Regions from separate parts of the Kitasatospora sp. NPDC051702 genome, predicted to be linked through region 2. Evidence: predicted binding sites of a transcription regulator. Region 2 holds the regulator's gene; each other region holds the start of a gene.
What was found. The regulator HrcA, encoded in region 2, represses chaperone genes, less so after heat shock. The targets are predictions, from matches to a motif close to TTNGCACTCNGNNNNNCNGAGTGCNAA.
Positions count from the first base shown of each region.

Region 1 (5,171 bases), on a different contig from region 2:
GGCGGCTGCCGGAGCAGATCGTCATCCCGATCGCCTCGGGCTCCCAGCTGACCAAGATCGACAAGGGTCTGCAGGAGCTGATCAGGCTCGGCCTGGTCGAGGACCGGCCGTACAAGGTCTTCGGTGCCCAGGCGGCGGGCTGCTCGCCGGTGTCGGCCGCGTTCAAGGCCGGCCAGGACGTGATCCGGCCGGTCAAGCCGGACACCATCGCCAAGTCGCTGGCGATCGGCAACCCGGCGGACGGCCCGTACGTGCTGGACATCGCCCGGCGCACCGGCGGCGCCGTCGAGGACGTCACCGACGCCGAGGTGGTGGACGCCATCCGGCTGCTGGCCCGGACCGAGGGCATCTTCGCCGAGACCGCGGGCGGGGTCACCGTCGGCGTGCTGAAGAAGCTGGTGGAGACCGGCCAGCTCGACCCGGCCAAGGAGACCGTCGCGATCAACACCGGCGACGGCCTGAAGACCCTGGACGCCGTCGCCGGGGCCGGCATGACCGCCGTCATCCGCCCGACCCTGGCGTCCTTCCGCGACGCCGGCCTCGCGTCCGCCTGAACCACCCCCACCCGCTGGGCCGCACCCCCGCTAGGAGAGCCATGAGCGTCAACGTCCGCATCCCCACCATCCTGCGCACCTACACCGGCGGCGCCGCCGAGGTGAGCGCCGAGGGCGCCACCCTCGGCGAGGTCATCGCCGACCTGGAGAAGAACCACGCGGGCATCTCCGCCCGCATCCTGGACGACACCGGCAAGCTGCGCCGCTTCGTCAACGTCTACGTGAACGACGACGACGTGCGCTTCGCCGACGGCCTGGCGACGGAGGTCGCGGACGGGGCCGGCGTCTCGATCATCCCGGCGGTGGCCGGCGGCTGCTGAGCCGCACCCGCCCGGGCCGGCCGCCCGCGCGCACGGAATTCCGCTCTCCGTGCGCGTGGGCGGCCGTGCGCATTTCGGCGGGAATATATCCCGGTGGAGTCGGAGTAGAGTGTGGCTCGGCTGGGAAAAGGGATTCTCTTCATCCTCCCCCGCGATTCGCCGGACCGCCGTCCGGCCGTTGAGACCCGCTGGGCCCCGGCGCTGCGAAACATGTCAGGCCGATGTCAGAATTCGCGCGGTGATCTGTAGTAATTCGTCCGCTATGTCCGGCGTCAAATGCCGAGTTCATTCCGATTCCGCCCGCAGTGTCCCCTGGTGCGCACCCGGAATTCCCCGCAGTTGACCCTGTTGCAGAGGGCGTCGATCCGGATACATTCAGCGGCGGTCGACGTAGTCAGCCGCTCACAGGATGCCGTCAGGCGCCCCGGCGGAGGATTGCGGCGTGCACGGCTGCGCCCAGGGGGGGTTCCCCGGGCCGGCCTCCAAACCAGACCCGGGCCCGCGACCTGCGGGCGCGTGAAGGGCCAGCACAGCACTAGGGGAGTTCGGAATGGCTCAGGGCACCGTCAAGTGGTTCAACGCGGAGAAGGGCTACGGCTTCATCGCGGTCGACGGTGGTGCGGACGTCTTCGTCCACTACAGCGCGATCCAGATGGACGGCTACCGCACCCTCGAGGAGGGCCAGCGGGTCGAGTTCGAGATCTCCCAGGGACAGAAGGGCCCGCAGGCGGACATGGTCCGCTCGGTCTGACCTCTTCGGCTCCAGGAGCTCGGCGCGGCCCACGGCTGGTGACCACTCGCTTCTCGGCGGGCCCGTACGACACGCGTCGTGCGGGCCCGTCGGCGTTCCCGGGCGGGGAGTTGCGGGGGCCCCCGGGATCGCGCCGGACGGCTCGCGGGATCGCGATTGGGCTTGCACTCGACCACCCGGAGTGCTAATCATTGGCGTTAGCACTCACAGCGTGAGAGTGACAGCGGACCGGGTCGGTGAGGCCCCCGGGAGCGGTAGGGGAAAAGACCCCCGCACACCAGGGCCGTCCGTCGCGGGCACCCCTTGGTCCGAGCAGTCGACCGTGTCCCGGAGGACCACTTCTGATGGCCAAGATCATCGCCTTTGATGAGGAAGCTCGCCGCGGCCTTGAGCGTGGCATGAACCAGCTCGCCGACGCAGTGAAGGTCACGCTCGGCCCCAAGGGCCGCAACGTCGTGCTGGAGAAGAAGTGGGGCGCCCCCACGATCACCAACGACGGTGTCTCCATCGCCAAGGAGATCGAGCTCGAGGACCCGTACGAGAAGATCGGCGCGGAGCTCGTCAAGGAGGTCGCCAAGAAGACCGACGACGTCGCGGGTGACGGCACCACCACCGCCACCGTGCTCGCCCAGGCCCTGGTTCGCGAGGGTCTGCGCAACGTCGCCGCCGGCGCCAACCCGATGGCCCTGAAGCGCGGCATCGAGAAGGCCGTCGCCGCCGTCTCCGACCAGCTGCTGGCCCAGGCCAAGGACGTGGAGACCAAGGAGCAGATCGCCTCCACCGCCTCCATCTCGGCCGCCGACACCCAGATCGGCGAGCTGATCGCCGAGGCCATGGACAAGGTCGGCAAGGAAGGCGTCATCACCGTCGAGGAGAGCAACACCTTCGGTCTGGAGCTCGAGCTCACCGAGGGCATGCGCTTCGACAAGGGCTACATCTCCGCCTACTTCGCGACCGACCTGGAGCGCATGGAGGCGACCTTCGAGGACCCGTACATCCTCATCGCCAACTCCAAGATCGGCTCGGTCAAGGACCTGCTGCCGCTGCTGGAGAAGGTCATGCAGAGCGGCAAGCCGCTCGTCATCATCGCCGAGGACGTCGAGGGCGAGGCCCTGTCGACCCTGGTCGTGAACAAGATCCGCGGCACCTTCAAGTCCGTCGCCGTCAAGGCCCCGGGCTTCGGCGACCGCCGCAAGGCCATGCTCGGCGACATCGCCATCCTCACCGGTGGCACCGTGATCTCCGAGGAGGTCGGCCTCAAGCTGGAGAACGCCGGCATCGACCTGCTGGGCACCGCCCGCAAGGTGGTCATCACCAAGGACGAGACCACCATCGTCGACGGTGGCGGCGACAGCGAGCAGGTCGCGGGCCGCGTGAACCAGATCCGCGCCGAGATCGAGAACAGCGACTCGGACTACGACCGCGAGAAGCTCCAGGAGCGCCTCGCCAAGCTGGCCGGCGGCGTGGCCGTCATCAAGGCCGGCGCGGCCACCGAGGTGGAGCTCAAGGAGCGCAAGCACCGCATCGAGGACGCCGTCCGCAACGCCAAGGCCGCCGTCGAGGAGGGCATCGTCGCCGGTGGTGGCGTCGCGCTGCTGCAGGCCGGTGTCGCCTTCGACAAGCTGGAGCTGGACGGCGACGAGGCCACCGGTGCCAACATCGTCAAGGTCGCGCTCGAGGCCCCGATCAAGCAGATCGCGACCAACGCCGGCCTCGAGGGCGGCGTCGTGGTGGAGAAGGTGCGCAACCTCCCCGCCGGTCACGGCCTGAACGCCGCCACCAACGAGTACGTCGACCTGGTCGCCGCGGGCATCATCGACCCGGCCAAGGTCACCCGCTCCGCGCTGCAGAACGCCGCCTCCATCGCGGCGCTGTTCCTCACCACCGAGGCCGTCATCGCCGACAAGCCGGAGAAGGCCGCCGCGGCCGCCGGCGGCGGCATGCCGGGCGGTGACATGGACTTCTGATCCTGATCTCCTGAGATCGGATCGGTCGAATCCCGATCGTGTGGGCGGTCCCCTTCGGGGGGCCGCCCACACGGCGTTCCAGCGGCGCACTACCGGAGAATGGACAGATGGCTTCCGACGACATCGAGACCGCCCTGCACAACGCGCGGGCCCTGATCCTGGCCGACCTCACCGCGCGGGACGTGGCGGACGCCGCCGTCGTCTCCCTGGTGGAACAGGCCGTGACCCACCGCCGCTGGTGGCTCGAGCAGTGGCCGGACGGCACCGAGTACGTGCTCGGGCTGGTCGCCCAGGACGTCCAGGACGCGCTGCTGGAGGCCTACGGCCGCTGGCCGCTGTGCGCCGACTGCGCCGCCGACGGCGACCCGCACGCGCTCAGCGTGGAGCCCGAGCTGGGGCCGGAGCCGCACTGGGTGTGCGGCAAGCACGGTGCGGTGGTCGCGCCGGTCGGGGGACTCGCCTAGGGCGTGTCTTTCGGATCACGCCAGGCGGTCGCCGCCGGGGCACGCACTCCCCCAGCCTTCGGCCGGGGGTACCCCCACGCCGGCTTCTCGTCAGTCGCCGATGCTCCGCATGGACTCCCTCCTCGGCGCCGCCGATGCACGCACCCCAACGACGCCCGCTGATCCGACGTGATCCGAAAGACACGCCCTGGGGCGTGTCTTGTCGGACACGCCGTGGCCGGGTGCCGTTCTCAGGCCCCGCCGGACGCCAGCCGGTCCAGTTCGGCCGCCAGGTTGGCGCGGGCCGGGGCGTCGAAGCGGGCCAGGGCGGCCGGGGTGCGGTAGAGCGCGGGCAGCGCGAGGAGCCGGCGCAGGACGTCCGCCCGGCCGGCGCGGAAGTCGGGCTCCGGGACGAAGGCGTACTCCTCCCGGACGGCGGCCGCGTACGCGGCGTACGCCCCGGGGCTGCCGCCGAGCACGGCGAGGTCCGCGTCGCAGAGCACCTCGCCGTCGCGGTCGCCCGGCTCGGGGCGGTGCGTGACGGTGAGCAGGACCAGCCGTTCGACCTCGGCCACCCGCGCGGCGGGCAGGCCGGCGGCGGTGAGCGCGCGGACCGCCAGGGCGGCGCTGCGCTCCTCGTTCTCGGAGCGGTCGGGCCGGTAGACGGCGTCGTGGAACCAGGCCGCGAGCCGGACGGCGTCCGGGTCGGCGGCGTGCCCGGCGAGCTCGTTGACGTGCCGCAGCACGGCCCGCAGGTGCTCGGGGGTGTGGTAGCGGCGCTGCGGTTCGGCCCAGCGGCGCAGCAGCTCCCGGCCGTACGGCTCGGGGTCCTCGGTGGCGGCACAGCGGTGCAGCAGCGCGGTCCAGTCGGCGAGCAGGGCGTCCGCGCGGTCGTCGGTGTGGTCCCCGGCGCGTTCCTCGGTGATGGGCATGGGGGCCATTCTCGCGGTGCCGTCGCACTGGACCGATAGGTAGATCGACGATATATGTAGTCACATGACTGAACGCTCGATGCAGGAGCCCACGCTGCTGCTGCTCACCGCACTCGCCGACGCCCCCAGACACGGCTACGCGCTCATCCAGGAGATCGCCGCCATCTCGGGCGGCCGGGTCACGATGCGCACCGGCACGCTCTA
Region 1 is NZ_JBFAZB010000030.1:93,888-99,058, reverse strand. It holds gene thrC (threonine synthase) at 1-554, shown strand, start outside; gene AB0N04_RS24145 (MoaD/ThiS family protein) at 596-874, shown strand; gene AB0N04_RS24140 (cold-shock protein) at 1,425-1,625, shown strand; gene groL (chaperonin GroEL) at 1,970-3,592, shown strand; gene AB0N04_RS24130 (hypothetical protein) at 3,700-4,056, shown strand; gene AB0N04_RS24125 (hypothetical protein) at 4,287-4,967, opposite strand; gene AB0N04_RS24120 (PadR family transcriptional regulator) at 5,032-5,171, shown strand, end outside.
Region 1: a site for HrcA is predicted at 1,787-1,813, ahead of groL (chaperonin GroEL). Genes of this name have one in related genera too.

Region 2 (5,171 bases):
CGCCAGGCCCGGCCGCCGTCCAGCGGGGCCAGCCAGACGTCGTTCTCGGCGACGAAGGTGATCAGGTCACCGTGCAGATGGGGGTGGCGCAGGTAGGCGCCCGCAGGGGTGCTCAGGGGTTCCGTCACGCGGCCAGCGTAGGCACGTGCGCGTACGACGCGCTCCGCTTTTCGCAGACTCCGGCGCCCGGGCGAGCCGCCCGGTCCGGCCGGTCAGGACCAGCGGCCGGTGCGCCCCAGCAGCAGTGCGCCGGCGGCCACGCCGGCGGTCGAGGTGCGCAGCACCGAGGGGCCCAGCCGGTACGGCCCGGCGCCCGCCTCGGCGAAGGCCGCCAGCTCCTCCGGGGAGACCCCGCCCTCCGGGCCCACCACCAGCACCAGGTCGCCGCCCTCCGGCAGCTCGGCGTGCGCCAGCGGCCGGGAGCCCTCCTCGTGCAGCACGGCGGCGAACGCCGCGGCGGCCAGCACCGGCGCCAGCTGCCGGGTGGTCATCGGCTCGCGCACCTCGGGGAAGCGCAGCCGGCGGGACTGCTTGCCCGCCTCCCGGGCGGTGGCCCGCCACTTGGCGAGCGCCTTGGCACCCCGGTCGCCCTTCCACTGGGTGATGCAGCGGGAGGCGGACCACGGGATCACCACGTCCACGCCGACCTCGGTCATGGTCTCCACCGCCAGCTCGCCGCGGTCGCCCTTGGGCAGGGCCTGGACGACGACGATCCGCGGCGCCGGCGCCGGCTCCGGCTCCCGGCGCACCGCCGCCACCGCGACGTCGATCGCGTCCTTGCCGAGCACCTCGGCGACCGTGCCGTCCACGCCCAGGCCCAGGCCGTCGGCGAGGGTCACCGCCTCACCGGCGGTCAGCCGCTTCACCGCGGCCGCGTGCCGCCCCTCCGGCCCGTCCAGGCGCACCACGGTGCCGGGCGCGGCGGCGGCGATCCGCTCGGTCTCGACGACGAAGACGGGGGCGGTCATGCGGGGAACCTCCGGTGGTGGGGCGGAGCGGGGGCGCTCCGGCTGGGCGGGCACGCGAAACCGGGCGGGCACGCGAAAGGGGTGCCGGGCGGATCCCCGGCACCCCCGCGCGGACGGCTACCGGCCGTTGAACGCGTCCTTCAGGCGCGAGAACAGGCCCTGCTGGCCCGGCGCGAACTGGCCGGCCGGCCGCTCCTCGCCGCGCAGCACCGCGAGCCGGCGCAGCAGCTCCTCCTGCTCGGCGTCGAGCTTGGTCGGCGTCTGCACCTCGACGTGCACTATCAGGTCGCCCCGGCCGCCGCCGCGCAGGTGGGTGATGCCCCGCCCGTGCAGCGGGATCGACTGCCCGGACTGGGTGCCCGGCCGGATGTCGACCTCCTCCAGCCCGTCGAGGGTCTGCAGCGGCACCTGGGTGCCGAGCGCGGCCGCCGTCATCGGGATGGTGACGGTGCAGTGCAGGTCGTCCCCGCGCCGCTGGAAGACGGTGTGGGTGGTCTCGGCGATCTCGACGTACAGGTCGCCGGCCGGGCCGCCGCCGGGGCCGACCTCGCCCTCGCCGGCCAGCTGGATCCGGGTGCCGTTGTCGACGCCCGCCGGGATCTTGACGGTCAGGGTGCGGCGGGCGCGCACGCGGCCGTCGCCGGCGCACTCCGGGCACGGGGTCGGCACGACGGTGCCGAAGCCCTGGCACTGCGGGCAGGGGCGGGAGGTCATGACCTGGCCCAGGAAGGACCGGGTGACCTGGGAGACCTCGCCCTTGCCGCGGCACATGTCACAGGTCTGCGCGGAGGTGCCGGGGGCCGCGCCCTCGCCGCTGCAGGTGGTGCAGGTGACCGCCGTGTCGACCTGGAGCTCCTTGGTGGTGCCGAACGCGGCCTCCTCCAGGGTGATCTCCAGCCGGATCATGGCGTCCTGCCCGCGCCGGGTCCGCGAGCGCGGTCCGCGCTGGCCGGCCGCGGCGCCGAAGAAGGCGTCCATGATGTCCGAGAAGCCGAATCCGGCCGCGCCGGCGCCGAAGCCGCCCGCGCCCGCGCCGCCGCCCGGGGACAGCGGGTCGCCGCCGAGGTCGTAGACCTGGCGCTTCTGCGGGTCGGAGAGCACCTCGTAGGCGGCGTTGATCTCCTTGAACCGCTCCTGCGTCTTCGGGTCCGGGTTGACGTCCGGGTGCAGTTCGCGTGCCAGGCGCCGGAACGCCTTCTTGATCTCGTCCTGCCCCGCATCCCGTCGGACGCCGAGTACCGCGTAGTAGTCCGTGGCCACCAAATGCTCCGCTTGTTCCGCCTGTAGAAGTGCTGCGACTGGACACCGCCGTTACCCGTGCAACGGCGGTCGATTGCTACGACTCGGCCAGGATCTGACCCACGTACCGCGCCACCGCACGCACCGCCCCCATTGTGCCCGGATAGTCCATCCGGGTCGGACCGATCACACCCAGTTTGGCCACGCTCTCGTCGCCCGAACCGTAACCGACCGACACCACCGAGGTGGAATTCAGCCCCTCGTAGGCGATCTCGCGCCCGATCCGGACCGTCATCCCGGCGTCCGCGGTCTCACCCAGGAGGCGGAGCAGGACGACCTGCTCCTCCAGGGCCTCCAGCACCGGCTGGATGGTGAGCGGGAAGTCGTGGCCGAAGCGGGTCAGGTTGGCCGTGCCGGCCAGCATGATCCGCTCCTCGTTCTGCTCGGCGAGCGCCTCGAACAGCGTCGCCAGGACGGTGGTGACGGTCGGCCGGTCCGCCTGCTCGAACATCGCCGGGAGCTCCTCCAGGAACCCCGGCACGTCCGGCAGCCGCTGGCCGGCGGCCCGCGCGTTGATCCGGGCCCGCAGGTCCGCCAGGACCGTCTCGCCGACGGTGCCCGGGCAGTCCACCATCCGCTGCTCGACCCGGCCGGTGTTGGTGATCAGCACCAGCATCACCTTGGTCGGGGCGAGGGCGACCAGCTCGATGTGCCGGACGGTGGAGCGCGACAGCGACGGGTACTGCACCACCGCGACCTGCCGGGTCAGCTGCGCGAGCAGCCGCACCGTGCGGGCCACGGTGTCGTCCAGGTCGACGGCGCCGTCCAGGAAGTGCCGGATCGCCCGGCGCTCGGGGGCGCTCATCGGCTTGATCTCGGCGAGCTTGTCGACGAACAGGCGGTAGCCCTTGTCGGTGGGGATGCGCCCGGCACTGGTGTGCGGCTGGTGGATGTAGCCCTCCTCCTCCAGCGCCGCCATGTCGTTGCGCACGGTCGCCGGGGAGACCCCGAGGTTGTGCCGCTCCACCAGGGCCTTGGAGCCGACCGGCTCCTCGGTCCCCACGTAGTCCTGGACGATCGCGCGGAGCACGGCGAGCTTGCGGTCGTCCAGCTGGCGGATCTCACCGGCCATGGGGCACACACCTCCGTCTTCGCACGTTGTCCGTCTGTGTCACAGATGCTGCCGACCGCTCCGGGAAGGCCCCGGATCCGGTGACCGCCCTGGCACTCTGAACCTACGAGTGCCAGAACCGTACCTGCCAGTGTAAGGCCCGGGCCTTGAGGCAGGAACGGCCCGGCCGGAGTGATCCTGCCCGCAGTTCCCGGCGCGGGGGTGGTGCCGTGGGGCCGTCCGGGTGGCAGCATCGGAAGCGACGGCGAATGGAGGAGCAAGCGATGTCGAGCTCGGGCCAGCACACCCGTTTCGCGCCCGACCGCGGTCTGACCGGCCGCATGGTCGTGACGATGTTCGTGATCGGGTTGCTGTACGTCGGTTTCACCGGCCTGCTGATCGCGCTCCTGCGCGGCGCCTGGCCACTGATCGTCCTCATCTCCGGCGGGCTGTTCGTGGCCCAGTTCTGGTTCAGCGACAAGATCACCGAGCGGGCGATGGGCGCCCACCAGGTGAGCCCGGAGCAGTACCCGCAGCTGCACGGCACCATCGACCGGCTCTGCGCCCTCGCGGACATGCCCAAGCCCCGGGTGGCGGTCGCCGACAACGACATGCCGAACGCCTTCGCCACCGGCCGCAACCCGCAGAACGCCGTGGTCTGCGTCACCACGGGGCTGCTGCGCCGGCTGGAGCCCGAGGAGCTCGAAGGGGTCCTCGCCCACGAGCTGTCGCACGTCGCCCACCGGGACGTCGCGGTGATGACCGTCGCCGGGTTCCTCGGCGTCCTCGCCGGCGCGATGACCCGGATCGCGGTGTACGGCGGCTTCATGGGCGGCGGCCGCAACAACAACGACCAGAACGCGGCCATCGTCGCCCTGATCATCCCGCTGGTGTCGATGGTCGTCTACGCCATCAGCTTCCTGCTCACCCGGCTGCTCTCCCGCTACCGGGAGCTCGCCGCCGACCGCGCCGCCGCCCAGCTCACCGGCCGGCCCAGCGCCCTGGCCTCCGCCCTGACCAAGGTCACCGGGCAGATCGCCGCCATCCCCAGCAAGGACCTGCGCCAGGCCCAGCCCTACAACGCCTTCTACTTCGCCCCCGCGCTCGGCGCCCGGGAGACCGCCGCCCAGCTGTTCTCCACCCACCCGACGCTGGAGAAGCGGCTGGACCAGCTGGCGAAGATCTCCGAGCAGCTCGGCCGCTGACCGCGGGGCTCCCCCGCCCACCGCCGCCGCGCCGCCTCACCGGCCCGCCGCCTCGTCACCCCTCCGCCCCGCCACCCCTCCGCCTCGACGCGAAAGGACCACCGTGGGAATCCTGGACGCCCTGTTCGGCCGCACCAAGCCCGTCAAGCCCGACCTCGACCAGCTGTTCGGCGTGCCGTCCGCCGCCCTCACCCTGGAGGCCGGGGCCGGGTTCACCCCCACCGGGCTCGGCTCGGTGTGCTTCGCCGCCGTCGAGGGCGCGGCCTTCGGCCAGGTCGAGCAGCAGGTGCGGGAGCTGCTGGACGCCGACACCGAGCGCGGCGGCGTCCCGGTGGAGGCCTCCAAGGACGGCTACGGCTACTCCTGGCTGCTCGCCCGGCACACCCCCGAGGAGCTGCCCGAGCTGGTGAACGACCTGCACGCGGTCAACAGCGAGCTGGAGGGGAACGGCTTCGGGCCGCAGCTGCTCTGCTCGCTGGTGGGCTTCCGCGACCCGCAGGGCCGGTCGCTCGCCCTCGTCTACCTGTACAAGCGCGGCACCTTCTACCCCTTCGCGCCGATGCCCGGCGGCGGCGAGCGGCGCAACAGCCCGCTCGAACTGCAGGTCAACGCCCTGCTCGGGAACGACCTGCGGCTGGAGAAGGACCT
Region 2 is NZ_JBFAZB010000022.1:17,451-22,621, reverse strand. It holds gene AB0N04_RS19575 (PDZ domain-containing protein) at 1-128, opposite strand, end outside; gene AB0N04_RS19570 (16S rRNA (uracil(1498)-N(3))-methyltransferase) at 213-968, opposite strand; gene dnaJ (molecular chaperone DnaJ) at 1,086-2,228, opposite strand; gene hrcA (heat-inducible transcriptional repressor HrcA) at 2,305-3,339, opposite strand; gene htpX (zinc metalloprotease HtpX) at 3,603-4,523, shown strand; gene AB0N04_RS19550 (hypothetical protein) at 4,627-5,171, shown strand, end outside.

Region 3 (5,171 bases), on a different contig from region 2:
CTGGAGGACTACATCCAGCCCCCGGCCTCCTAGGAGCCGTCCGGGAGCCGCCCGGCGGCCCGTCAGGCCGGGTGGCCGAGCATCATCAGCGGGCCGTGGTCGGTGCGGCTGAGGATCACCGTGACGGAGTTCGGGCCCGAGGGCTTGAGCTGGCGGCGCAGCTCCTCCGGGGTGATCGCCATCCCGCGCTTCTTGATCACCACCGTGCCGACCCCGCGCTCGCGCAGCAGCGCCTTCAGCTTCTTGATGTGGAACGGCAGCACGTCGGTGAGCTCGAAGGCGTGCGCGTACGGGGTGGGGACCAGGCGGTCCGAGGTGAGGTAGGCGATCTTCGGGTCGATCAGCCGGCCGCCCACCTGCTCGGCCACCTCGGCCACCAGGTGGGCCCGGATCACCGCGCCGTCCGGCTCGTACAGGTAGCGCCCGACCGGGCCGGCCGGCGGGTCGGGCAGGTCGCCGCCGGTCAGGCTGGCGGCCTGCGGCAGCAGGGTGGCGCGGTGCGGTCGGGAGGCCCCGGTGCCGAACCAGAGCACCGCCTCCTTGACGTCGCCGTGGTCGGAGACCCACTCCGCCTCGGCGTCGGCCGGGACGGCCTCGTGCGGAATGCCCGGGGCGACCTTCAGCGCGCCGATCGGGGTCCGGCGCCCGGCCTCGATCGCCCAGGACAGCGGCGGGGCGTACGCCTCGGGGTCGAACACCCGGCCGCGGGCGGTCCGCCGGGCCGGGTCGGTGAACACCGCGTCGTAGCCGGTCACGTCCACGTCGGCGACGTCCGCGCACTCCACCCGGACCAGGTCGGACAGGCCCAGCGCGGCCGCGTTGGCGGCGGTGGCCGCGCAGGCCGCCGGGTCCCGGTCGACGGCCAGCACCTCGATGCCGGCCCGGGCCAGCGCCAGGACGTCCCCGCCGATGCCGCAGCACAGGTCGGCCAGGCGCCGGACGCCCAGGTCGGCGAAGCGGCGCGCCCGCCACTCGGCCACGCTGCGCCGGGTGGACTGCTCGACGCCGTTGGGCGTGAAGTACATGAGGTCGGCGTCCGCCCCGAACTTCGCCCGCGCCCGCTGCCGCAGCCGGGCCTGTCCGAACGCCGCCGACACCAGCTCCGCCGGGTGCCCCCGCCGCAGCCGGGTGGCCAGCGCCAGCTCCTCCTCGGGCGCGAACTCGCGCAGCTCGGCGAGCAGGGCCTGGCCTTCGGCGGTCAGCAGGGGCTGGAGGTTCTCGGTGTCCACGGGCCCATTCTGACCGGTTCCGGAGGAACCCCGCGGATCCCGGCCGGCCGCGGCGGAGCGGGAGGGCGGGGCGGGCCCGGGCGCCGGCGCCGACCCGGATCCCGGTCGGCGCCCGGCGGTTTCGGACCGGCCGCCGCGGAGCAGGAAGGCGGTGACCGGCACGGCGCCGGGCAGCGGGCCGGGCGACGCCTCCCCGGCCCGGCCGCCCCGGGCGCACACGTGTACGACCACCCGTCCGTTGCCGGGATCCGCGGGCGCGCCGTTGGCACTCTGGTTGACTGAGTGCTAACACGGGCCTATGGTCGTCCTTGGCACTCCCCACTGGGGGAGTGCTAACGCGAAGACGCGTGCCTGACCCCCGCGACGGCAGGCCCGCAGGTTCGCTCCTACCCGTTAGAAACCCCGTAATCTCCGAAGGGGAGCTCGGACGTGACCACCAGCAGCAAGGTTGCCATCAAGCCGCTTGAGGACCGCATCGTGGTCCAGCCGCTCGACGCCGAGACCACCACGGCCTCCGGCCTGGTTATCCCGGACACCGCCAAGGAGAAGCCCCAGGAGGGCGTCGTCCTGGCCGTCGGCCCGGGCCGCTTCGAGGATGGCCAGCGTCTGCCGCTCGACGTCGCCGTCGGTGACATCGTCCTGTACTCGAAGTACGGCGGCACCGAGGTGAAGTACCAGGGCGAGGAGTACCTCGTCCTCTCCGCCCGCGACGTTCTCGCCATCATCGAGAAGTAAGTCGTCCCGACCCGCCCCGGATCCGTGTCACTTCGTGACAGTGGCCCGGGGCGTGGTCGTTGGTTCACGTAATCCGGCGACCGGTGGGCCGGTCGCAGCCCCGAAGGAATAGGGAACATGGCGAAGATCCTGCAGTTCGACGAGGACGCCCGCCGCTCGCTGGAGCGCGGTGTCAACAAGCTGGCCGACACCGTCAAGGTGACCATCGGCCCCAAGGGCCGCAACGTCGTCATCGACAAGAAGTTCGGCGCCCCGACCATCACCAACGACGGTGTCACCATCGCCCGTGAGGTCGAGCTGGACGACCCGTACGAGAACCTCGGCGCGCAGCTCGTCAAGGAGGTCGCCACCAAGACGAACGACGTCGCGGGTGACGGCACCACCACCGCCACCGTGCTGGCCCAGGCCCTGGTCAACGAGGGCCTGCGCAACGTCGCCGCCGGTGCCGGCCCGGCCGCCCTGAAGAAGGGCATCGACAAGGCCGTCGCCGCCGTCTCCGAGCACCTGCTGTCCGTCGCCCGCGAGATCGAGGGCAAGGACGACGTCGCCGCCGTCGCGTCCCTCTCCGCGCAGGACACCCAGGTCGGTGAGCTGATCGCCGAGGCGATCGACAAGGTCGGCAAGGACGGTGTCATCACCGTCGAGGAGTCGAACACCTTCGGCGTGGAGCTGGACTTCACCGAGGGCATGCAGTTCGACAAGGGCTACCTGTCGCCGTACTTCGTCACCGACGCGGAGCGTCAGGAGGCGGTCCTCGAGGACCCGTACATCCTGATCAACCAGGGCAAGATCTCCTCCATCCAGGAGCTGCTGCCGCTGCTGGAGAAGATCCTGCAGGGCGGGGCCTCCAAGCCGCTGCTGATCATCGCCGAGGACGTCGACGGCGAGGCGCTGTCCACCCTCGTGGTGAACAAGATCCGCGGCACCTTCAACGCCGTCGCCGTCAAGGCCCCGGGCTTCGGCGACCGCCGCAAGGCGATCCTCGGCGACCTGGCCACCCTGACCGGCGGCACGGTCATCTCCGAGGAGGTCGGCCTCAAGCTCGACCAGGTCGGCCTGGACGTGCTGGGCACCGCCCGCCGCGTGACCATCACCAAGGACGAGACCACCGTCGTCGACGGCGCCGGTGACGCCGAGGCCGTCGCCGGCCGCGTCGCCCAGATCAAGGGCGAGATCGCCGCGACCGACTCCGACTGGGACCGCGAGAAGCTGCAGGAGCGCCTGGCCAAGCTGGCCGGCGGCGTCTGCGTCATCAAGGTCGGCGCCGCCACCGAGGTGGAGCTGAAGGAGCGCAAGCACCGCCTCGAGGACGCCATCTCGGCGACCCGCGCCGCGGTCGAGGAGGGCATCGTCGCCGGTGGTGGCGCCTCCCTCGTCCACGCCGCCAAGGTGCTGGAGGACGGCCTGGGCCTGTCGGGCGACGAGGCGACCGGTGTCGCGGTCGTCCGCAAGGCGCTGCACGAGCCGCTGCGCTGGATCGCCCAGAACGCCGGCCTCGAGGGCTACGTCATCACCCACAAGGTCGCCGAGCTGGAGACCGGCCACGGCTACAACGCGGCCACCGGCGAGTACGGCGACCTGCTGAAGGCCGGCGTCATCGACCCGGTCAAGGTCACCCGCTCCGCCCTGGAGAACGCCGCCTCGATCGCCTCCCTGCTGCTCACCACCGAGACCCTCGTGGTGGAGAAGAAGGAGGAGGAGGCCGACAACGGTCACTCCCACGGCGGCCACGGCCACTCGCACTGACGCCCGAACCGTCTGACCGGAGGCCCGGCCGCACCCCTCACGGGGCGCGGTCGGGCCTTCCGGCTGTGTTTTCGCCCGCTCGCGGGAGGAGGGCTCGGGGCGGGGCCGTCGGCCGTTGGCCTTCCGGCTGTGTTCCATCCTTCAACTATCAGCAGAATTTTGCGCACAGCAAAGATTGCCTTATAACTGAGGCATGATCGAGGCCCGCCACCTGCGCGTCCTGCGTGCCGTCGCCCGCACCGGCTCCTTCTCCGCCGCCGCCCGCGAGCTGGGGTGCACGCAGCCCGCCATCAGCCAGCAGATGAAGGCCCTGGAGAAGTCGGTGGACACTCCGCTGGTGGTCCGTTCGGGCCGCGGCATGCAGCTCAGCGAGGCCGGGCGGGTGCTGCTCAAGCACGCCACCGGGATCCTGGCCGGGCTCTCCGCGGCCGAGGAGGAGGTGGCCGCGATCGCCGGGCTGCGGGCCGGGCGGGTGCGGCTGGTCTCGTTCCCGACCGCGAGTTCCACCCTGGTGCCGCCCGCTGTCGCCCGGCTGCGGGACGGCCATCCGGGGGTGCGCGTGTCGCTGGTCGAGGCGGAGCCGCCGGAGTCGCTGGCGATGCTGCGCGGCGGTGAGTGCGAGATCGCGCTGGCCTTCCGGTACCCGCAGTCGAACGGTGCCGCGGCGCTGCCGGCGCCCGCCCACGGGACGCCGCGCGAGGCGCGGGCCGAGGCCAACCTGGAGGCGCAGCAGCTGAGCGCCGGCACCGACTGGTCCGATCTGGTGGTCACCCCGCTGCTCGACGACCCGCTGGTGGGGCTGCTGCCCGCCGCGCACCCGCTGGCGGGCCGCGGCGGGCCGGTGGGGCTGGCCGAGCTGGCGGAGGAGCAGTGGATCGCGGGCTGCCCGCAGTGCCGGGGGCACCTGGTGGAGCTGTGCGCGGGGGCGGGCTTCGAGCCGCGGATCGACTTCGCGACCGACGACTACCCGGCGGTGGTCGGCCTGGTGGCGGCCGGGCTGGGGGTGGCGGTGCTGCCCCGGCTGGCACTGGAGTCGGTGCGCCCCGACGGGGTGTCGACGGTGCCGGTGCGGACGGCCGCGGGGGCGCCGGCGGTGCGGCAGGTGGTCGCGCTGACCCTGCCGGACCTGGCCGAGGTGCCGGCCGTGGCGTTGATGCTGGAGCGCCTGGCGGGGGCGGCCGGCCGCTGAGGCCCGGCGGCCCCGCGGCGGCCCCGGGTGCCCCGGGAGCGGGGTGGAGCAGCCTGAGGCGCCGCGAAGAAACGTTTCTTCACGGCAGGCCGTCGAGGCGGGGCTAGCGCTGCGCGATGGCCGGCGGGGTCAGCGGGACCTCGACCAGCCGGTGCCGGGAGCGGCCCAGCATCTCCTCGCGCTCGTCCTCGGTCATCCCGCCCCAGACGCCGTACGGCTCGCGGACGGCGAGCGCGTGCGCCGCGCACTCGGTGATCACCGGGCAGCGCATG
Region 3 is NZ_JBFAZB010000010.1:94,008-99,178, forward strand. It holds gene AB0N04_RS11825 (polysaccharide deacetylase family protein) at 1-33, shown strand, start outside; gene AB0N04_RS11830 (methyltransferase domain-containing protein) at 63-1,229, opposite strand; gene groES (co-chaperone GroES) at 1,659-1,964, shown strand; gene groL (chaperonin GroEL) at 2,082-3,710, shown strand; gene AB0N04_RS11845 (LysR family transcriptional regulator) at 3,904-4,899, shown strand; gene AB0N04_RS11850 (WhiB family transcriptional regulator) at 5,003-5,171, opposite strand, start outside.
Region 3: a site for HrcA is predicted at 1,492-1,518, ahead of groES (co-chaperone GroES). Genes of this name have one in related genera too.